Methylobacterium mesophilicum SR1.6/6: one gene and its partner. The protein of the gene in region 1 interacts with the protein of each later gene in a pairwise test. Links are inferred from orthologs where the notes say so. Each region holds a gene or a part of one and is shown on either strand. Other genes may lie near its edges. The genes, in order: MMSR116_RS29375 and mobA.

What was found.
Region 2: the proteins of MMSR116_RS29375 (region 1) and mobA interact in binary tests that used the Escherichia coli proteins (3 or more experiments, as listed by UniProt). The link is inferred for Methylobacterium mesophilicum SR1.6/6 from one-to-one orthologs.

What each region holds. Positions count from the first base shown.
Region 1 is NZ_CP043538.1:6,153,305-6,162,954, forward strand. What follows is about bases 3,794-6,594. They hold MMSR116_RS29375 (molybdopterin molybdotransferase MoeA), read left to right. Parts: upstream 3,794-4,466; coding sequence 4,467-5,723; downstream 5,724-6,594. Other genes in these bases: mobB (molybdopterin-guanine dinucleotide biosynthesis protein B), read left to right, coding at 3,944-4,462; MMSR116_RS29380 (avidin/streptavidin family protein), read left to right, coding at 5,914-6,207. Also shown: MMSR116_RS29360 (NAD(P)H-dependent oxidoreductase subunit E), read right to left, coding at 1,598-3,316; MMSR116_RS29365 (hypothetical protein), read right to left, coding at 3,379-3,693; MMSR116_RS29385 (hypothetical protein), read left to right, coding at 6,846-7,076; MMSR116_RS29390 (5-formyltetrahydrofolate cyclo-ligase), read left to right, coding at 7,156-7,776; MMSR116_RS29395 (molybdopterin-containing oxidoreductase family protein), read left to right, coding at 8,219-9,650. UniProt on the Escherichia coli protein: Catalyzes the insertion of molybdate into adenylated molybdopterin with the concomitant release of AMP.
Region 2 is NZ_CP043538.1:4,872,669-4,882,309, reverse strand. What follows is about bases 6,459-9,250. They hold mobA (molybdenum cofactor guanylyltransferase MobA), read left to right. Parts: upstream 6,459-7,443; coding sequence 7,444-8,058; downstream 8,059-9,250. Other genes in these bases: MMSR116_RS23135 (hypothetical protein), read right to left, coding at 8,749-9,246; MMSR116_RS23140 (peptidylprolyl isomerase), read right to left, coding at 8,211-8,669; apbC (iron-sulfur cluster carrier protein ApbC), read left to right, coding at 6,459-7,439. In the rest of the region: MMSR116_RS23175 (AI-2E family transporter), read right to left, coding at 96-2,144; MMSR116_RS23170 (MmgE/PrpD family protein), read right to left, coding at 2,259-3,713; pncB (nicotinate phosphoribosyltransferase), read right to left, coding at 3,827-5,119; MMSR116_RS23160 (pyridoxamine 5'-phosphate oxidase family protein), read right to left, coding at 5,243-5,746; MMSR116_RS23155 (hypothetical protein), read left to right, coding at 5,874-6,152; more of apbC, read left to right, coding at 6,291-6,458; MMSR116_RS23130 (peptidylprolyl isomerase), read right to left, coding at 9,254-9,641. UniProt on the Escherichia coli protein: Transfers a GMP moiety from GTP to Mo-molybdopterin (Mo-MPT) cofactor (Moco or molybdenum cofactor) to form Mo-molybdopterin guanine dinucleotide (Mo-MGD) cofactor.

The DNA of each region.
Region 1 (9,650 bases):
CGAGGTGCTTGTAGGCGTGCCGCGACAGCACCTGCCGGCGCGGATCCATGACGATCAGCTTGGCGCCGCGCTGCTTCACGGCATTCTTGAGGAACGTCGCCGCCACCGGGTGGTTCACGGTCGGGTTGGCGCCGATCACGATGATGACCTCGGCATCGAGCGCCGCCGAGAACGGCGCCGACACGGCGCCCGAGTTCAGCCCCTCCATGAGGGCGGCGACCGACGAGGCGTGGCACAGCCGGGTGCAGTGGTCGACGTTGTTCGAGCCGAACCCGAGCCGGACGAGCTTCTGGAAGAGGTAGGCCTCCTCGTTCGAGCCCTTCGCGGAGCCGAAGCCGGCCAGCGCCTTGCGGCCGTGCGTGTCGCGGACCGTCTTGAGGCCGCCGGCGGCGCGGTCGAGCGCCTCCTCCCAGGTCGCCTCGCGGAAGTGCGTCCACGGGTTGGCCGGATCGACCTGGTCGTTGGCGTCCTTCGGGACGTTGTCCAGGCGGATCAGCGGCGCGGTCAGGCGGTGGGGGTGATGGACGTAGTCGAAGCCGAAGCGGCCCTTCACGCAGAGCCGGTTGTGGTTGGCCGGGCCGTCCACGCCCTCGGCGTAGACGATCTTCTCGTCCTTCACCTTGTAGGAGACTTGGCAGCCAACGCCGCAATAGGGGCACAGCGAGGTCACCTCGCGGTCGGGATAGACCGTCCGGGTGTTGTGCTCGGCGTCGAGATAAGCGGACGGCATCAGCGCGCCGGTCGGACAGGCCTGGACGCACTCGCCGCAGGCCACGCAGGTCGAGCCGCCCATCGGATCGTCGAAGTCGAACACGATCTTGGCGTCGGCCGAGCGGTAGGCCATGCCGATCACGTCGTTGACCTGGACCTCGCGGCAGGCGCGGACGCAGAGGTTGCACTGGATGCAGGCGTCGAGATTGACGCTCATGGCCGGGTGGCTGAAGTCGCCGGTCCAGCGCTCGGCCGCTGGGAAGCGGCTCTCGGACACGTCGAGGAAGTCGGCCTGCACCCAGAAATGCGAGGTCGGGTCGTGCGAGGTCTCGCGCTCGGGCTGGTCGGCCACGAGCAGTTCGAGCACCATGGCGCGGGCCTTGGTGGCGCGCTCGGTCGCGGACTTGACCTTCATGCCCACGGCCGGCGTGCGCTTGCACGAGGCGGCCAGCACGCGCTCGCCCTCAATCTCGACCATGCAGGCGCGGCAATTGCCGTCCGGGCGGTAGCCGGGCTCGGGCTTGTGGCAGAGGTGCGGGATGTGGGTGCCGAGGCGCTTGGCGACGGCCCAGATCGTCTCGCCGGGGGCGGCCTCGACCTGCTGTCCGTCGAGCTCGAACGCGATGGTCGGGGGGCGGTCGGCCGCTCCTTCAGGTCGTGCAGGCCCGACGGCTCCGGGGCCGCCTGGCCGCCCGCCTTCGCGCCTTCCGAGTAGGAGCCGCCGGCCCCCGGCTTCGGGCCCTGCGCGGGGCCGCCGGCATCCTGCAGCCCGTTGGCCCGGATCTCGGGCTTCTCGGTCTTGTCGCCGCGCTGTTCGGGGGCGTTGCTCATGCGGCCGCTCCTGGCTCGGACATCGGGATAGGGTTCGCGGGCGCCATCGGTTCCCTCACTCGGCCGCCGCGGCGTGTGGCGCGGGGAACAGGTCCGGGAAGTACTTGATGACGCTGCTGAGGGGGTTCGAGGCGGCCTGGCCGAGGCCGCAGATCGAGGCGTCCCGCATGCACTGGGACAACTCGCCAAGGAGCTCGGTGTCCCAGACGCCCTGCTCCATCAGGATACGGGCCTTCTGGGTCCCCGAACGGCAGGGGGTGCACTGCCCGCAGCTCTCGTCCTCGAAGAACTTCATCAGGTTCAACGCGGCGCCGCGCACATCGTCCCGGTGCGACAGGACCACCACGGCGGCGGAGCCGATGAAGCAGCCGTACTTCTCCAGCGTCCCGAAATCGAGCGGGATGTCGTTCATCGACGCCGGCAGGATGCCGCCCGACGCGCCGCCCGGCAGGTAGGCCGCGAAGGTGTGGCCCTCCGCCATGCCGCCGCAATACTCGTCGATCAGTTCCTGGATGGTGAGGCCGGACGGGGCGAGCTTCACGCCCGGCTCCTTCACGCGTCCCGAGACCGAGTACGAGCGCAGGCCGACGCGGTCGTTGCGGCCGTGGCTCTTCCACCACGCGCCGCCCCGCTCGATCAGGTCGCGGACCCAGAACAGCGTCTCAATGTTGTTGATCAGCGTCGGACGGTTGAACAGGCCGACCTGGAACGGGAACGGCGGCTTGTGCCGCGGCAGCCCGCGCTTGCCCTCAAGGGACTCGATCAGCGAGGATTCCTCGCCGCAGATATAGGCGCCGGCGCCGCGGCGCAGATGGATGCGCGGGCCGCCCGCGGGGAGCTTCGCGATCTCGCGCGTCAGGATCTCGCGGGAGATGGGATACTCGTCGCGCAGGTAGATGTAGACCTCGGGCGCCTCGACGACGTGGGCGCCGATCAGCATGCCTTCGAGGAAGCGGTGCGGGTCGGTGTTGAGGTAGAGCTGGTCCTTGAAGGTGCCGGGCTCGCCCTCGTCCCCGTTGACCGCCATCAGCCGGGGCCCGGGCTCGCCGCGCACCGAGCGCCACTTGCGCCCCGTCGGGAAGCCCGCGCCGCCGAGGCCGCGCAGGCCGCCGTCGTCGAGCACCGTCAGGACGTCGTCGACCGGGAGGTCGCCGCTGCGGAGCCGGTCGAGGGTCGCGTACCCGCCGGCGGCCCGATACGCCTCGTAGTCGACGTAGTCCGGGATGTGGGCGTGCGTGTCGCCGGCCTCGACCGCGGCCCGCACGGAGGCGAGGTCGGCCTTGTGCAGGAAGTTGTGCCCGACCTCGACGGCGGGCGCGTGGTCGCACAGGCCGACGCAGGGCGCGCGCACGACGCGGACGGCGTCGGAGGCGAGCTCCCGCTGGAGCGTCTCCAGCAGCTCGTCGGCGCCGAACATCGCGCAGGTGATGCTGTCGCAGACCCGGACGGTCAGCCGCGGGATGGAGGCGTCGCCCTCCTTCACGACGTCGAAATGCGCGTAGAAGGTCGCGGTCTCGAACACCTCGGCGAAGGCCAGCGCCATCTCGTCGGCCAGCGCCGCCAGGTGCTCGGCGCTGATCTGGCCGTAGGTGTCCTGGATCAGGTGGAGGTGCTCGATGAGCAGGTCGCGCTGGCGCGGGCGCGAGCCGAGAAGCTCCTCGATCTCGACCTTCGCCCGCGGCTCGACCTGGCGCCCCTTGGGGACGCTGCGCGCCTTGTTCCGCCCCCGGCCGGGATGCGAGAAGGTCCTGACTGTCCCCGGTGCCTCACTCATTGCGGTATCTGGTTCTCAACTGCTGGGGCGGGTGGTCGCGGCGTCCTGCGGTCCGGTCGGGGCTACTGGCCGCCGAAGGCCCGGAGCGGCTGGCCGGCTTCGGACCGGTGTTTCATCGCGACGGCTCCCGTCGCCTCGTCCAGGGACGTGACCCTGGGGCCGACGACGGAGCGCAGCTCGGTCTCGAACGCGTCCAGGCCTTCGTTCAGGCGGTCCATCAGGGAGCCCAGCGCGTCTCCGGCCGGGGCAGCGACCGCTTTCGCGAGCGCCTCGCGGACTCGGTCGGCGAGCTCCTGCGTGAGCGGCGGTTTCGCGTCGGCGCAGTAGGCGTCCGTCACGATGTCGGCCCAGTCCGCCGTGGGGGATGCGTCGCCCATGCTCAGGCCTGCGCGATCGAGGGACGGTTGAAGTCGTGCATGGCGTGCCCGTTCGGGTCCGTTGGCGTGGCGCTCGCTCGTGGCATACCAAATGGCAGCCGTTATAGCGGAGGTGTTATATCGTTTTTGAAGGCGTTTCAATTTGCGCGGGGTCGCGGCCGCGCGTCCCGGCGGCGTGGCCGACGCTTGCCCTGAGCCATTCCGCGGGGCAGTGGAAACGGCACGAGGGAGGCTGTCAGCGGTGTCCGGCATGCGCGTAATCGGACTTGCCGGGTGGAGCGGGGCCGGCAAGACCAGCCTGCTGGTCCGGGCCATCCCCCTGCTCGTCGCCCGCGGGGTGAAGGTGGCGACCCTCAAGCACGCCCACCACGACTTCGACACGGACTGGCCCGGGAAGGACTCCTACGAGCACCGCAGGGCGGGGGCGAGCGAGGTCCTGGTCTCGTCGGGCCGGCGTTGGGCCCAGGTCCACGAGCTGCGCGACGAGCGGGAGGCGACCCTCAGTCAGCTCCTGCGGCGGATCAGCCCCTGCGACCTCGTCGTCGTGGAAGGGTACAAGCGGGAGCCGATCCCCAAGATCGAGGTCCACCGCGCCGACAACGGCCGCCCGCCCATCCATCCTCTGGACGCCACCGTCGTGGGCATCGCGAGCGACGTCGCATTTCCGGCCTCGGGCATTCCCGTCGTAGATCTGAACGACGCGGAGGCGGTGACGGGGCTGATGCTCGACGTGGCCGTTTCCTTCGAAGACGTCCTCGGGAGGCTCTAGCCGGATGGCCCAGCTCAGCGACGACTGCTTCGCGTTCGGCGGTCCTCTGATGACCATCGAGGACGCGCACGCCCTGTTCGGCGAGCGGCTGGTAGCGGTCGTCGGTACCGAGGACGTTCCCGTCTCGGACGCCGACGGACGCATCCTGGCCGAGGATTGCGTCGCGCCCATCGACGTCCCGCCATTCCCCAACTCGGCCGTCGACGGATACGCGGTCCGTTTCGCGGACCTGCGCGCCTCCGACGCCACGGTGCTGACGGTCGGGGCGGTCGTCACGGCCGGCGGCTCGTCCGAAGGGGTGTCGGTGGCGGGCTCGGCCGCCCGGATCTTCACCGGGGCCCCGATGCCGTCGGAGGCCGACACCGTCTTCATGCAGGAGGACGTCCAGGTCCTGCCCGACGGCCGGGTGTCCCTGCCGCTCGGGCTGAAGCGGGGCGCCAACAGCCGTGACGCCGGCGAGGACGTGGCGAAGGGCTCGTCGATCGTCCCGGCCGGCCGGCGTCTCCGGCCGCAGGACCTGGCTCTGGCGACCGCGGTCGGCCTGCGCACGGTGAAGGTCCGCCGCCCCCTGCGGGTCGGCGTGTTCTCGACGGGCAACGAGCTCGTCGAGCCGGGGACGCCCCTGAGACCGGGCGCGATCTACGACTCGAACCGCATCCTGCTGCTCGCTCTTCTCCGGCGGATGGGCGTCGCGGTGCGTGACCTCGGCGTCATCCGTGACGACCCGGCGGCGGTCGCCGCGAGGCTCTCGGCGGCGGCTGCCGAGCATGACGTGATCCTCACCTCGGGCGGCGTCTCGACCGGCGACGAGGACCACGTGAAGACCGCCGTCGAGACCATCGGGCGCCTCGTGTTCTGGAGGCTGGGGATCAAGCCGGGACGGCCGGTCGCGATGGGCATGATCGACGGCAAGCCGTTCCTGGGCCTGCCGGGCAACCCGGTCGCCGTCTACGTCACCCTGTTGTTCGTCGTGCGGCCGCTCCTCGCCCGGCTCGCCGGCGAGGCCTACGCGCCGCCGCCCGGATTCACCGTCAGGGCGGCCTTCTCCTATCGGAAGCGCGCGGGCCGCAGGGAGTTCGTCAGGGTCAGCCTCGCCCGGGACGCCGACGGCACCTGGGAAGCCTGGAAGTTCCAGCGCGACGGCGCAGGCATGCTGTCATCGCTCACCGAAACCGACGGCCTCGTGGAGCTGGAGGATGGCCGGACCGAGGTCGTGCCGGGCGACGTCGTTCGGTTCCATCCGCATGGAGCCCTCTGGTAGCGAGGCCGCACCCGGAACCCCACCAGACGCGGACCGCGCCAGCATTGCCGGGCCCACGCATCCGTTATATCAAACCTGCTATATCGCTTGTGATTGGCCGTGCGAACGGCCGCTCGATCGGCGGGCTTGGGCAACGATGTTCGATGGTGTCTGGCGGAGCCAAGCAGGCGCGGAACTTCGCCTCCTCCAGATGGGCGAGGCCGTGTCCGGGACCTACACCGCCGCCGATCCCGGCCTCGCGCAGACGCATCGAAGCCGCATCCTGGTCGGCACGGCCGAGGGTGACATCATCGGCTTCGTGACCAGCACGTCGTCGCCACAGGAAATCACGGCCTGGACCGGGCGCCTCGTCCGCGCCGACGAGAAAACGGCCGCGGCGATCCACGCGGTGTTTCACGCCGTCGAACGGTGTTCGCAGCCGAAGGCCGCGGAGGGCCACATCGCGCTCGAGACGACCATCTTCTCGAAGGTCGAGAACACCTGAAGGCGGAGCCTCGTCCAGGCTCGATCCTTTCCCGTGAACGCGAGGCGAGATCGAAGCGACGGGCGGCCGGGGCATCAATTGCCGACACAGATCGGCTGTTCGGTTCATCCTCCATCCTGTCATCGTCGAACCCCGGTCCGCGAACAGCCGATGGCAACCGCTTGCGCGACGTCTTCAAAGCTCGCTGGATGGCCGGGATAGGCGTGAAGCGGCCGGCTGCATGCGATCCGAAGCGAATGATCCACCGCCCGACGTGCTCATGACGGCGGCCGTCACCTGCAGTGGCCCCGGCGCGCGATCCTGTCGCTCGCCGTAACCGAACCGAGGACCGGCCCGGTTCGGCAGCCACCTTGTGTATGTCCCCTCCCGAGGACTGCGCGGCGTTGCGCGGTTGTTCAATCGGCCTGTTCCCGTCGTGGAAACGCCGTTGTCGCCAAGCGTTGGGTTCAGTGCTTGATGAATGTATCTGATGCTCAATGTAAGTGTAATCACTCGGGCTTGAACTGAATATTGAGTACATTTCGGGGCGCAGGGGAGGGCATATGGGCACGCACTCTGGTCGAACGGCGGACGAGTGGGCCGGCATCATCAGTGAGGCATATGCTGCGAGAACACGGCCACCCCTGACACGCCAGCTCGTGAGCGAGGTTCATCAAGTGATCGCCGAGGCGCTTCGGGAAGCGGAAGCAGCTGACAGCCCGGACAGCGAATGGTGCGAGCGCGTCAACCTCGTCCTGGATCGCAGCGAGATGTCCCTTCATGCAGCCGTGGGGCCTCGGCTTGCCGCGATCGATGATGCCGCGGGAACCGCCGTGATGATGCACCGGTCGGAAGCCGGACGCCCCTTGCGCGCCTTCGGCGGGCAATAGCCGACGCGACACGGGATGCGCCTGTACTGACCAGTGGCGTTTTTAGAGACAGCAAGGCGGGAGCGGCGGGAGCGAGACCATGAGTTCCGTGAATGAGGTGTGTGAGGTCACCGGCTCCGGTCCGGAATGGCCAGCCGCCAATGCGGATTGGCCGACGATCCGTGACTGGCGAAAGGAAACCCGGGACAGACTGATCGCGCAGCGTCGCAGCATTTCGGCTGAGGATCGGTCCGCCTGGAGCGAGAGGATCAGCCGGGCCCTGGAAGCGGCGCTCGCGCCGTATGCCGGCCGATTGATCGGCTTCTACTGGCCCTTCCGCGGCGAGTATGATCCACGAGCCGTTCTTACCGCGATGCAGGAGCGCGGCTCACGCCTTGCCCTGCCGGTGATCATCGAGCGCGGGCAGCCGCTCGTCTTCCGTGAGTGGTCCCCTGGCAGCCTGATGGTGCAGGGAACTTGGAAGATCCCGATGCCTGAGTCGGGCGAGACGGTCTTCCCCGACCTCCTCGTGGTGCCGCTGGTCGGGTTTGACAGTCAGGGCTACCGGCTCGGCTATGGCGGCGGCTTCTATGATCGGACGATCGCCGCAATGCCGCAGCGGCCGCGCTCCATTGGTGTCGGCTTCGAACTCGGACGCCTGAAGACGATCTGCCCGCAATCGCACGACATTCCGCTGGAGCGGATCATCACGGAGGGGTGACGCGGCCTGGATGGCCGACGTCCGACTGCGCTGATCGGGTGAGTCGACCGAGGTCACCTGTTACCAACAGATCCGATCTGGCGACCTCTACCGTCGGTCGCAGTCTGGCTTCGCGCGTTGCGGGCTCGACGTCGACCTGCGGTGCGCCGCAGACCGAATCCCCACACCGCACCGACGCGTGCTTTTGGGCTTCAGCCGAGGGCGGATGGACGGCCGCGATGGGCGCTCTGCAGACCGTCCGGTCTTGCGCGCGAGGGCGATCAGGCGTGACGACGTCTGGCCGAAAGCGCCTGGCCCGTCTCGAAGAAGGCCAGCTCGGACAGCGGACACGGAATCCGTCGCCAGACGCCTGACGACGGGCCGGCATGGACGCTGCTCTCACTCGCCATCCCGGTGCGGCGCGGCTACGGTCGCCCGCGCTGACTGAGCCAGAGGCGCGCCGATGCCCGAGATCCGATCTTCCGTCTGCCCGCACGATTGCCCCAGCACCTGCGCGCTAGACGTCGAGGTGCTGGACGGGGCGAGGATCGGAACCGTGCGCGGCGCGGACAACCCGTACACGGGCGGCGTGATCTGCAACAAGGTGACCCGCTACGCCGAGCGGATCCACCATCCGGACCGTGTGCTCCACCCGCTCCTGCGCACGGGTGAGAAGGGCAGCGGCGCGTTCCGCCGGATCGGCTGGGACGAGGCGCTCGACCGCGTCGTCGCCGGCTTCGACGCGGCGACCGGGCGCCACGGCAGCGAAGCCGCCTGGGCCTACAGCTCCGGCGGCACGATGGGCCTCGTGCAGCGCGACGGCATCTTCCGGCTGCGCCATGCCCTGCGCTGGTCCGGCCGCAAGGGCACGATCTGCTCCACGATCGCGGGGGCCGGCTGGACCGCCGGCTGCGGCCGGATCTCGGGCTCGGACAGCCGGGAGATGGCGGTCGCCGACCTGAACGTGCTGTGGGGCACCAACCCGGTCTCCACCCAGGTCAACGTCATGTCCCATGTCACGCGCGCCCGGAAGGAGCGCGGGGCGAAGCTCGTGGTCATCGACCCGTACCGCACCGGCACCGCGGCGGCGGCCGACCTGCACCTCGCCGTCCGGCCCGGCACGGATGCGGCGCTCGCCTGCGCGGTGATGCACTGCGCCTTCCGCGACGGCCATGCCGACCGGGCTTACATGGCGGCCTACGCCGACGCGCCGGAGGCGCTCGAGGCGCATCTGGCGCCGCGCGGACCGGCCTGGGCGTCCGAGATCACCGGCCTGACCATCGCGGAGATCGAGGATTTCGCGGCGCTCTACAACGCCACGCCGCGGGCCTACATCCGCTGCGGCTACGGCTTCACCCGCGGGCGCGGCGGCGCCGCGGCGATGCACGCCGTGACCTGTCTGCCCACCGTCACCGGCAAGTGGCGGCACGAGGGCGGCGGCGCCCTGTTCACCAACAAGGGCATCTTCGGCTGGGACAAATCGCTGATCGAGGGCACGGCCCTGCGCGACCCGGCGATCCGGGAGCTCGACATGAGCCGCATCGCCAGCGTGCTGACCGGCGACGCGGCGGCGCTGCACGGCGGCCCCGGCGTCCACGCCCTGCTCGTGCAGAGCGGCAACCCCGCCTCGGTCTGCCCGGACAGCAACCGCGTACGGCAGGGATTGATGCGCGACGACCTGTTCACGGTCGTGCACGAGCAGTTCATGACCGAGACGGCGCGCTACGCCGACATCGTGCTGCCGGCGACGATGTTCCTGGAGCACGACGACATCTACCAGGCGATGGGCCACAGCCACATCCAGATCGGGCTCGCGGCGATCGACCCGCCCGGCGAGGCGATCTCCAACCACGAACTCGTCTGCGCCCTGGCCCGTCGCTTCGGCCTCGACCACC
Region 2 (9,641 bases), 1.3 Mb from region 1 along the record:
GGATTCCGGGCCCTGCTCCGCAGTCCCGGACTGACGGGATTGTCCCTCTGAGATCGAGCCGGGTCTCGTTAATCTGAGTTCGGAGCTCCTCTGGCTCATGCCCCGGCCGGCGCCGCTTCGCGCGGCGCTGCGTCCTGCGCTTCCGGCCTCGGTTCCGGCGCGGCCTCCGCCCCGGTCCCGGCCGGAGCGGCGTCCGCCTGCGCGGCGGCCAGAACCGCCTCGACGGCCTCGCGCAGCGAATGCACCTGCCCGTCCGCCTCCGCCGCATGCCTCGATCCGCCGGCACCGCGGTCGGCCTCCGCCTCCTGGGTCAGCCAGAGCCCGAGCAGGATCGGCACGCCGGGGATCCGGCCCTCAAGGCGGCGGATCAGCCGGCGCAGGTGAGTCGGCTCGCCGTCGAGGGCGAGGGAGACCACGCAGGCCATGCGGGCCGGACCCGCCTCAAACCGCCCGATCCGCACCGCGGCCGTCTCGGCGAAGGGGACCGTGCGGACGCCGAGGCCGCGCTTCTCGAGGATCTGCGCGAGGATGGCGGAGGCGGCCTCGTCCAGGAAGCCCCGTCCGGCGACGCACAGCACCGCGCCCTGGCGCGTCCAGGCGGCGGGCAGCGCCTCCGGGGCCGGGCCCATGGGCAGCGGGCTGCAGGCCCCCTCCTCGCCCTCGTTGGCCGCGCCCATGACCGCGTCGCTCCGGTCGGAGAGGTCGGCGATCAGCTCGGCCAGGGCGGCGCGCATCGCCGCCTTCTGGCGCGCGGTCAGCACGCCCCGGGCGGCATCCCGGGCGGCAAGTTCCAGCGCCTTGAGGACCACCTCGTCGTAGTAGGACGAGAGCGAGCATTGCTGCAGGATCAGCTCGGCATGGCCCAGCACCTCCTCGGAATCGCCCGCGAGGATCCGCTGGTAGAAGTTCTGCACCGGCGTCAGCGCCGGCCGGTCGCCGAACAGCACGTCCAGGAACTCCAGGTGCTCGACGTAGCGGCCCAGCACCACGAGGCAGACGGTCAGCGGCGTCGAGAGCAGCAGGCCGACCGGGCCCCAGAGCCAGGTCCAGAACAGGGCCGAGACCAGGACCGCGAAGGGCGAGAGCCCGGTGGACTGCCCGTAGAAGATCGGCTCGAACACCTGGCCGGTGAGCGGCTCGAGCACGATGAACAGGATCGCCACGGCGATCATCATGTTCCAGCCGGGATCGACCGCGGCGGCGAGCGCCATCGGCAGGATCGCCGACAGGACGGCGCCGAGATACGGCACGAAGCGCATCAGGGCCGAGAAGATCGCCCACAGCACCGGGTTCGGCACGCCGATCAGGTAGAGGCCGATGCCGATCACGATGCCGAAGCCGGCATTGAGGGCGAGCTGCACCACGAAGTAGCGGCTCAGCCGCTTGGCGGCGTCGTCCATCGCCACGGTGGTGCGGTGCAGGTCGCTCGATCCGGCCAGACGGATCATGCGGTCGCGCAGATCCTCGCGCTGCATCAGGACGAACAGCAGCACCACGAAGACGATGCCGACGGTGGCCAGGGGATGCATCACCGGCGTGAGCACCGTGGAGAGCATCTCCAGCGAACCCGGTTGGGACGCGGCGACCTCGACGAGGACGGGCTTCGGGGACTGCGCCTGCTCCGGACGCGGCTGCGGCGGCGGAGCGGGCTTCGGCGTCTCCGCGTCGCCGGCCTCCTTGGCGCCGCCGTGCAGCGCCCGCCCGATATTGGCCACGTACGCGGTCACGTGGCCGACGGGGGAGTCGCGCAAGCCCTCGACCTTGCGCTCGATCGTCGTCCGGTAGCGCGGGACGTCGCTGGCGAGATCGGCGGCCTGGATCCCGATCAGCGTTGCGAGCGCCGCCACGATGCCCACGGTCAGCAGGACGCTGATCCCCACCGCCACCAGCCGCGGCAGGCGCAGGCGCCGCAGGCGGTTCACCAGCGGCGTCAGCACGAAGGACAGCAGCAGGGCGATCGCGATCGGGATGAAGATGTCGCGGCCGAAATAGAGGGCCGCGATGATCGTGGCGCCGACCACCACCGGCGACGCCATGGCGGCCCGCGGCGTCTCGGCGGCGGCCACGCGAGTCGGCCGCGGCGGGATCAGCGGCGTCCCGGGCCGCGCTGCCGGTTCGACCCCGACCGGGGTTCTCGTGCCCATACCGTAACCCGCGTCCCGAACGCCACGCGCGGGCGGCCGCCGGGATCGACGGGAGCCTCGCGGACGGGGAACGGCATGGGGGCCGAAAACGATCCCGCGGCGTTCACGGAGCCGTTACGCCCCCGCGACGCCGGCCCGCGCCACCTCGCCCGCATCCTTGAGCTCGGGCAGAGACCAGCACAGCTGCATCACCCGCTTGGCCTGCGCCTCCGGAAGAACGCCCGCCGCGAGGTCAGCGAACTTCGCCTCCAGCTGCGCGTCCGACATCGGCTTCTCGACGCTGCCGATGGCGTGCTCGATGTGCCGGTGGACGGTTCGCCCGTCATTCAGCGTCACGGTCATGTCGACCTGCGCGGCGTCGATGCCGGGGGTGATCACCGGGACCACCTTCTGCCGGAGCGCAACCACCCGCGGGTCGTTCACCGCCCGGTCGCTGAACTGCTTCTCGCCGCCCGCGCCCTCCACGAAGGCCACCGCGGCGGCGTGGTAGATGCTGAACTTGCCCTCCAGGCCGGTCTTCGGCGCGGTCTTGCCGGTCAATTCCAGCACCAGCGGGTGGACCTTCAGGTCGACGCGCTTGATGTCCTCCGGCTTGACGTGGTCTTCGTCGCGGATCTGGATCGCGGCGTCGATCGTCGGGTGCATGACGATCCCGCAGGCGAAGGGCTTGTAGGTGTTGAGCTGCGCCTCGTAGCGGGTGCCGAGGCCGTCGGTGATCTCGGACCAGTCCTGCTTGGTGGAGATCGTGTTGGCCCAGCCGCGCTTGGCCTCGATCATCCCGTCCGACGAGGTAAAGCCCTTCGCGGCCAGGATCGCCGCGAACAGGCCGTTGGACGCGGCGCGGCCCGGGTTGAAGCTCTTGTTCATGGAGCCGAACGACTCGCGCAGGCCAACCGGCTGCGAGGCGGCGAGGCCGAGCGCGTAGACCATCTGCTGCTCGGTGAGCCCCATCAGCTTACCCGCGGCGGCGGCCGCTCCGAACACGCCCGCGGTGCCGGTGATGTGCCAGCCGGCATCGTAGTGGTTCGGGTAGACGGCGTTGCCGATCCGGCACTCGGCCTCGATGCCGACCACCAGGGCGTCGAGGAAGTCCTTGCCGGAGACCGGCTTCATCGCCGCGTAGGCCAGGATCGCCGAGGCGACCGGGCCGGCCGGGTGGATGATGGTCTTCAGGTGGGTGTCGTCGAAGTCGAAGATGTGGCTCGACACGCCGTTGAGGAACGCGGCGTTCATGATGTCGAACCGCTCGGTCCGGCCGAACAGGCCCGCCTGCGGCGGCCCCGAGAATGGCTGCAGCGCCGAGACCGCCACGTCCACGGTCTCGTGATGCGAGCCGCCGATCGCCACACCCACCCAGTTGAGGAAGCTGCGCACGCCCTCGCGGCGGACGGGATCGGGCAGCGCGTCGTAGGAGGATGACAGGATCCATTGCGCCAGGGTCTTCGTCACCGGCGGCGGGGGCGCCTTGGGAGCCGGCTTGGCCGCCTCGGCGGCCTGTGCCCCCTGAAGGGCGGGCGCCGTCAGGGCGAGGCCCGCGGCCCCGATGAGCGAGCGGCGATTCATCGGCATGGCGTTCTCCCAGGCAGGACCGCCTCCGAGCGGCTCCGATTGGCCGACATGATAATGAATTCATCCCGGGATCGTCAGCCTCCGTGTTTCACCGCGGCGGGTCTGACACCCCTTCACACCACCACGGGCAGCGTCTCCTGCTCGCCCACGCCGAAGACCCGCCGGTAGCGCGCGACCTCCTCGGCCGGCCCCTGCGCCTTGGTGGGATTGTCGGAGAGCTTCACGGTCGGCCGGCCGTTGGCCTCCGTGACCTTGCAGACGATGGAGACCGGGTCGAGCTTGCCATCCGGCAGCAGCCCGCGGAAATCGTTGGTGAGCAGCGTGCCCCAGCCGTAACCGATGCGCATGCGGCCGTGGAACCGTGCGTGGATGCGCTCGATCTCGTCGATGTCGAGTCCGTCGGAGAAGATCGCGAGCTTGTCCCGCGGGTCGTGGCCGCGCGCCTGCCAGAAGCGGATCACCTCCTCGCCACCCTCGATCGGGTCCTTGGAGTCGATGCGGATGCCGGTCCAGCCGCTCACCCAGTCGGGGGCGTTCGCCAGGAAGCCGGTGGTACCGTAGGTGTCGGGCAGGATCACCAGAAGGTTGCCGCCGTAGTCTTCCTGCCAGTCTGCCAGCACCGCGTAGGGCGCGGCGGCGAGCGCCGCGTCGTCCTCGGCCAGCGCGGCGTAGACCATCGGCAACTCGTGGGCGTTCGTGCCCACCGGCTCGACCTCCTGCCGGGCCGCGATCAGGCAGTTGGAGGTGCCGAGGAACGCGCCGTCCAGGCCCTCCGCCATGGCCTGGACGCACCAGTCCTGCCACAGGAATCCGTGGCGCCGACGCGTGCCGAAATCCGCCACCGACAGGTCCGGAAGCCTCTGCAGCCGCTCGATCTTCTCCCAGACCCGGGTCATGGCGCGGGCGTAGAGCACCTGCAGGTCGAGCTTGCCGAGGCCCCGCAGCACGGCCCGCGCCCGCAGCTCGTTCAGGATCGCGAGCGCCGGGACCTCCCACATGGTGGTCTCGACCCAGGGCCCGTGGAAAGTCAGCTCGTACTGGCCGTCATGGACGGCGAGCTCGTATTCGGGGAGCTGGAAGGTCTCGAACCAGGAGACGAATTCGGGGCCGAGGATGCGTCCCTGGCCGCGGAACACGTTGCCCCGCAGCCACGTGATCTCGCCCTTGCTGAGGCGCAGCGTCCGGGCGTGGTCGAGCTGTTCCCGCAGCAGCCCGGCATCGACCTCGTCGGCGATCCGGATCCGGCGGGTGCGGTTGGTGATGCCGAAGGTAGTCTGGATGTCGGGATGCCGGCGCAGGATCGTCTGCGCCATCAGCAGCTTGTAGAAGTCCGTGTCGAGCAGCGACCGCACGATCGGGTCGATGCGGAAGCTGTGATCGTAGACCCGCTTCGCCAGATCGAGCATTCTTTTGGGACTCTGCCGCGCCTCGATCGTGCAGAGCGCATGGCAACACCGCGGACGTCAAGAAGACGGGCGGCCTCCCTCCGGAAACCGCCCGCGAAAAGCCCGTGTCCTGAAACCGGAATGTCAGGCGAGATCGACCTTCTTGGTCTCGGTCTTCGGGCTCTCGCCGGTGAGCGAGGCCTTCACGTAGCCGTAGAGGTGCAGCATCGTGCTGTTCGGGCTGTCCCAGTACTCGCCCTTCTCCGGGTGGACGCGGATCAGCGCAACCTCCGGATCGTTCTTGCCGTTCGGGAACCAGGTCTTCAGGCTCTCATTCCACTTGGCATCGATGATCGACTGGTCGCGGACAATCTCGGCCTTGCCGGCCACCGAGACGTAGTTCTGGCTGGACGGGTCGGAGTAGGCCAGGTTGATCTGGTTGTCCTTGCTGATCTCGGCCGTCTTGGGCGAGTGCAGCTTGGTGAAGAACCACAGGTCGCCGTTCTCGTCGGCGTCGTTGTTCCACATCGGGCGGCTGTTGAGCGTGCCGTCGGAATCGACGGTGGTCATCATGGCGATCTTCACGTCCTTGATGAGCTCGAACAGCTTCTTCGCGCCCTCGTGGTCGCGGTGGTTGCCCTGATGCATGAAAGTGGTCTCCTACGCGTCGTTTCGGTCCCGGCGGGGTCTCCGGAGGATGCCCCGGCCGAAGGCTGCCCCGACAACGGATCAGTCTCCGGTTGGTTCAGCTTCCCCGTGCGGTGAGGAGGTTCGGATGCGAGGTGTTCGGAGGTTGGGGTGCGCGGCGGCGCTGGCGCTCTGCGCGCTCTGCGCGCTGCCGGCCGCCGCCGAGGTGCGCTTCGGCCCGGGCGTGCGCATCGGCGGCCACGACTTCTCGAACCGGCGCTACGGCAGCGTCCATATCGAGCGCGTGAAGCGCCTGCGCGGCCCCCTCGGCTGCCGCCGCCTGCGCCACGGGGTCTACCGGCGCGGAGACGGGAGCGTGGTGCGTGGCCCCATGGAAGCGTGCAACCTCGTCGCCCGCCCGCACTGAACGCGAAGCGGGCGGCCGGGACGGCCACGGGGACGCAGGCCGCCGGCGCCGGCGCCGATTGCGGGCCCGGGGTCTGGTGTTCTCGGCCCGCTCGGCTACATGCACTGGCATACCTGCTTGCCCCGGTGGAGAACGATTTTGGCGATCACCCGCGACGACGTGCTGAAGGCGCTTGCCGACGTCACCGTCGATGCCGCCGGCACCACCCTGCCCGGCTCGGGACGGCTCTCTCAGGTCGTGGTCGATCCGAACAGCCGCGTGATGTTCTCGATCCTGGTCGATCCCAGCGAGGCCGAGCGGTTCGAGCCGGTACGGCGGCAGGCCGAGGGCCGGGTGCTGCAGATGCCGGGCGTCTCGGGCGTGTTCGCCAGCCTGACCTCCGAGCGGAACCAGAGCCACCCGGCCCAGAGCGGCGCCGCCCCCCGCCCCGTGACGCCGCCGCCGGTCGCGCCGCCGCGACCCGGCGCGCCGCCGAACCAGGGTCCGCAGATCGCGGGCGTGCGCCACATCGTGGCGGTCGCCTCGGGCAAGGGCGGCGTCGGCAAGTCGACCACGGCCTGCAATCTCGCCCTGGCGCTCCAGGCTCAGGGGCTGAAGGTCGGCCTCCTCGACGCCGACATCTACGGGCCGTCCGTGCCGAAGCTGTTCGGCCTCTCGGGCAAGCCCAACGTCGTCGACAACAAGGCCATGGAGCCGATGGTCGGCTACGGTCTCAAGGTCATGTCGATCGGCTTCCTGATCGAGCCCGAGACGGCGATGATCTGGCGCGGCCCGATGGTGCAGTCGGCGATCACCCAGATGCTGCGCGACGTGCTCTGGGGCGAACTCGACGTGCTGATCGTCGACATGCCGCCCGGCACCGGCGACGCGCAGCTCACCATGGCGCAGGCGACGCCGCTCTCGGGCGCCGTGATCGTCTCGACCCCCCAGGATCTCGCGCTGATCGACGCGCGGCGCGGCGTGACCATGTTCAAGAAGGTCGCGGTGCCGATCCTCGGCGTGATCGAGAACATGGCGACCTTCGTCTGCCCGAATTGCGGCCACGCCTCACACATCTTCGGGCATGGCGGCGCACGGAACGAGGCGCAGCGGCTCGGCGTGCCGTTCCTCGGCGAGGTGCCGCTGAACATGGCGATCCGCGAGACCTCGGATTCCGGCCGGCCAGTGGTCGCGACCGATCCCGAGGGGCCGCACGCCAAGGTCTACCGGGACATCGCCGCCCAGCTCTGGGCGAACCTGTCCGGCGCGCCGGCCGGGCGGACGGCGCCGAAGATCGTCTTCGAGTGAGGCCGTGGCGCCGCCGGCCGATCCCGCGCCGGTCCTGGGCCTGATCCTGGCCGGCGGCCAGGCGCGGCGGATGGGCGGCGGCGACAAGCCGCTGCTGCGCCTGGGTGGGCGGACCCTGCTGGAGCGGGTGGTCGAACGGCTCGCGCCGCAATGCGGGGCCGGTCTGGCGCTCAGCGCCAACGGCGACCCGGCGCGGTTCTCCGGGTTTCCCGGTCCGGTGCTGCCGGACCCCCTGCCGGACCAGCCCGGCCCGCTCGCCGGCATCCTCGCCGGGCTGGAGCACGCCGCCGCGCAGGGTGTCGCGCGGGTGGTCAGCGTGTCGGGCGACGCGCCGTTCCTGCCGGGGGATCTGGTGGCGCGGCTGGAGGCTGCCGGATCCGAGGCCGGCATCGCCCTCGCGGCCTCGGGCGAACGGCAGCACTACACGATCGCGCTCTGGCCGACGGCTCTGCGCGGCGCGCTTCGGGACTATCTCGAACGGGGCGAGCGGCGCGTCGGCGGCTTCATCGCGCGCCATGGGGCGGCGGTGGCATCCTGGCCGGCGGAGCCGGTGGATCCGTTCCTCAACATCAACACGCCGGCGGATCTGGCGGCGGCGGAAGCCCTCGACCGAGGGTGATGCGGTTCCGCCGTCATCACGAGCACAGCGAAGTGACCCCGGGGCAGCGCGACTGAGGGTGTCGTGCTGACTGGATTGCTTCGCTGCGCTCGCAAGGACGGCGGAGCCGAAGCCATCGAGAGATGGCTTCAGACGTCAGGCTTGATCCGAACTCAAGCCGCCGCGACGGTCGCCTTCACGATCTTGTCCGGCGAGCGCGGCGGCTCGCCCTTGTTGATCGTGTCGACCACGTCCATGCCTTCCACGACCTTGCCCCAGACCGTGTACTGCTTGTCGAGGAAGCGGGCGTCGTCGAAGCAGATGAAGAACTGCGAGTTCGCCGAGTGCGGGAAGTTCGTGCGCGCCATGGAGCAGGTGCCGCGCACATGCGGCTCGGCGTTGAACTCGGCCTTCAGGTCCGGCAGGTCGGAACCGCCGGAGCCAGTGCCGGTCGGGTCGCCCGTCTGGGCCATGAACCCGTCGATCACCCGGTGGAACGGCACGCCGTCGTAGAAGCCTTGGGCGGCGAGCGTCTTGATCCGCTCCACGTGGCCCGGGGCGAGGTCGGGACGCAGCGCGATCACGACGCGGCCCTTGGTGGTCTCCAGCACGATGGTTTCGTTGTCGGCCATAAGTCTATCCTTCCGGTTGAGGGAACTGTATCGGCGCCCGCCGGATCCGGCCAGCGCCCGTGACGTCGATCGCCGGCGCTCAGGCCGGCGGGCGGTAGACGAAGCGCAGCGCCACCGGCCGGCCCGCGATCGCCCGGCCGAGGCCCCGCGTCAGGTGGACAGGGGTGCAGCGCGCCAGCGCGTCCACGGTCCCGCGCACGAGAATCGCCCGCTGGTCGCCCGCGACGCCCGCCGCGTAGGTGATGCGCGGCGCGCCGATCAGGCTGCCGTCCCGCCGGAGGGCGAAGCGCGCAGTGATCTCGATATCCTCGGGCTCAGCCTTCGGCGGCCCGAGCCCTGCCGGAACCTGCCAGCAGGCGGCCAGCGCCGGGTAGAGCTCGTCCAGGGTATCGGCGGGCTTCGTCGCCATCCGCGACACCGGCACAGCGACCGTCGCCCGCAGGGTCTGCGGCAGGCTCAAGGGATAGCCGCCGCCGGGCTCGAAGGCGTAGCCGTAGAAGGGGCTGCCCTCATAGGTCTCGGCCTGCGCCGGACCCAGGCTCAACAGGAGGATCGCGGCGGCGCGCCAGCCCGGCATGCGGCCGCTACTTGCCCTTCTCGGCGAGGGTCATGCTGACGATCTTGTCGGGATCCTGCACAGCGCCGCCGGGGGCGCCGGGCGAGGCCTTCTTGATCTTGTCCAGGACGTCGAGCCCGTCGGTGACGTTGCCGACGACCGTGTACTGGCCGTTCAGGAACGGCGCATCGCCGAGGCAGAGGAAGAACTGCGAGTTCGCCGAGTTCGGATCCTGCGAGCGCGCCATGCCGACCGTGCCACGGCGGAACTGGGCCGATTGCGAGAACTCGGCCGGGATGTTGGGCAGGCTGGAGCCGCCGGTGCCGTTGCCCTTCGGGTCGCCGGTCTGGGCCATGAAGCCGTCGATGACCCGGTGGAACTTCAGGCCGTTGTAGAAGCCCTGGGAGACCAGCGTC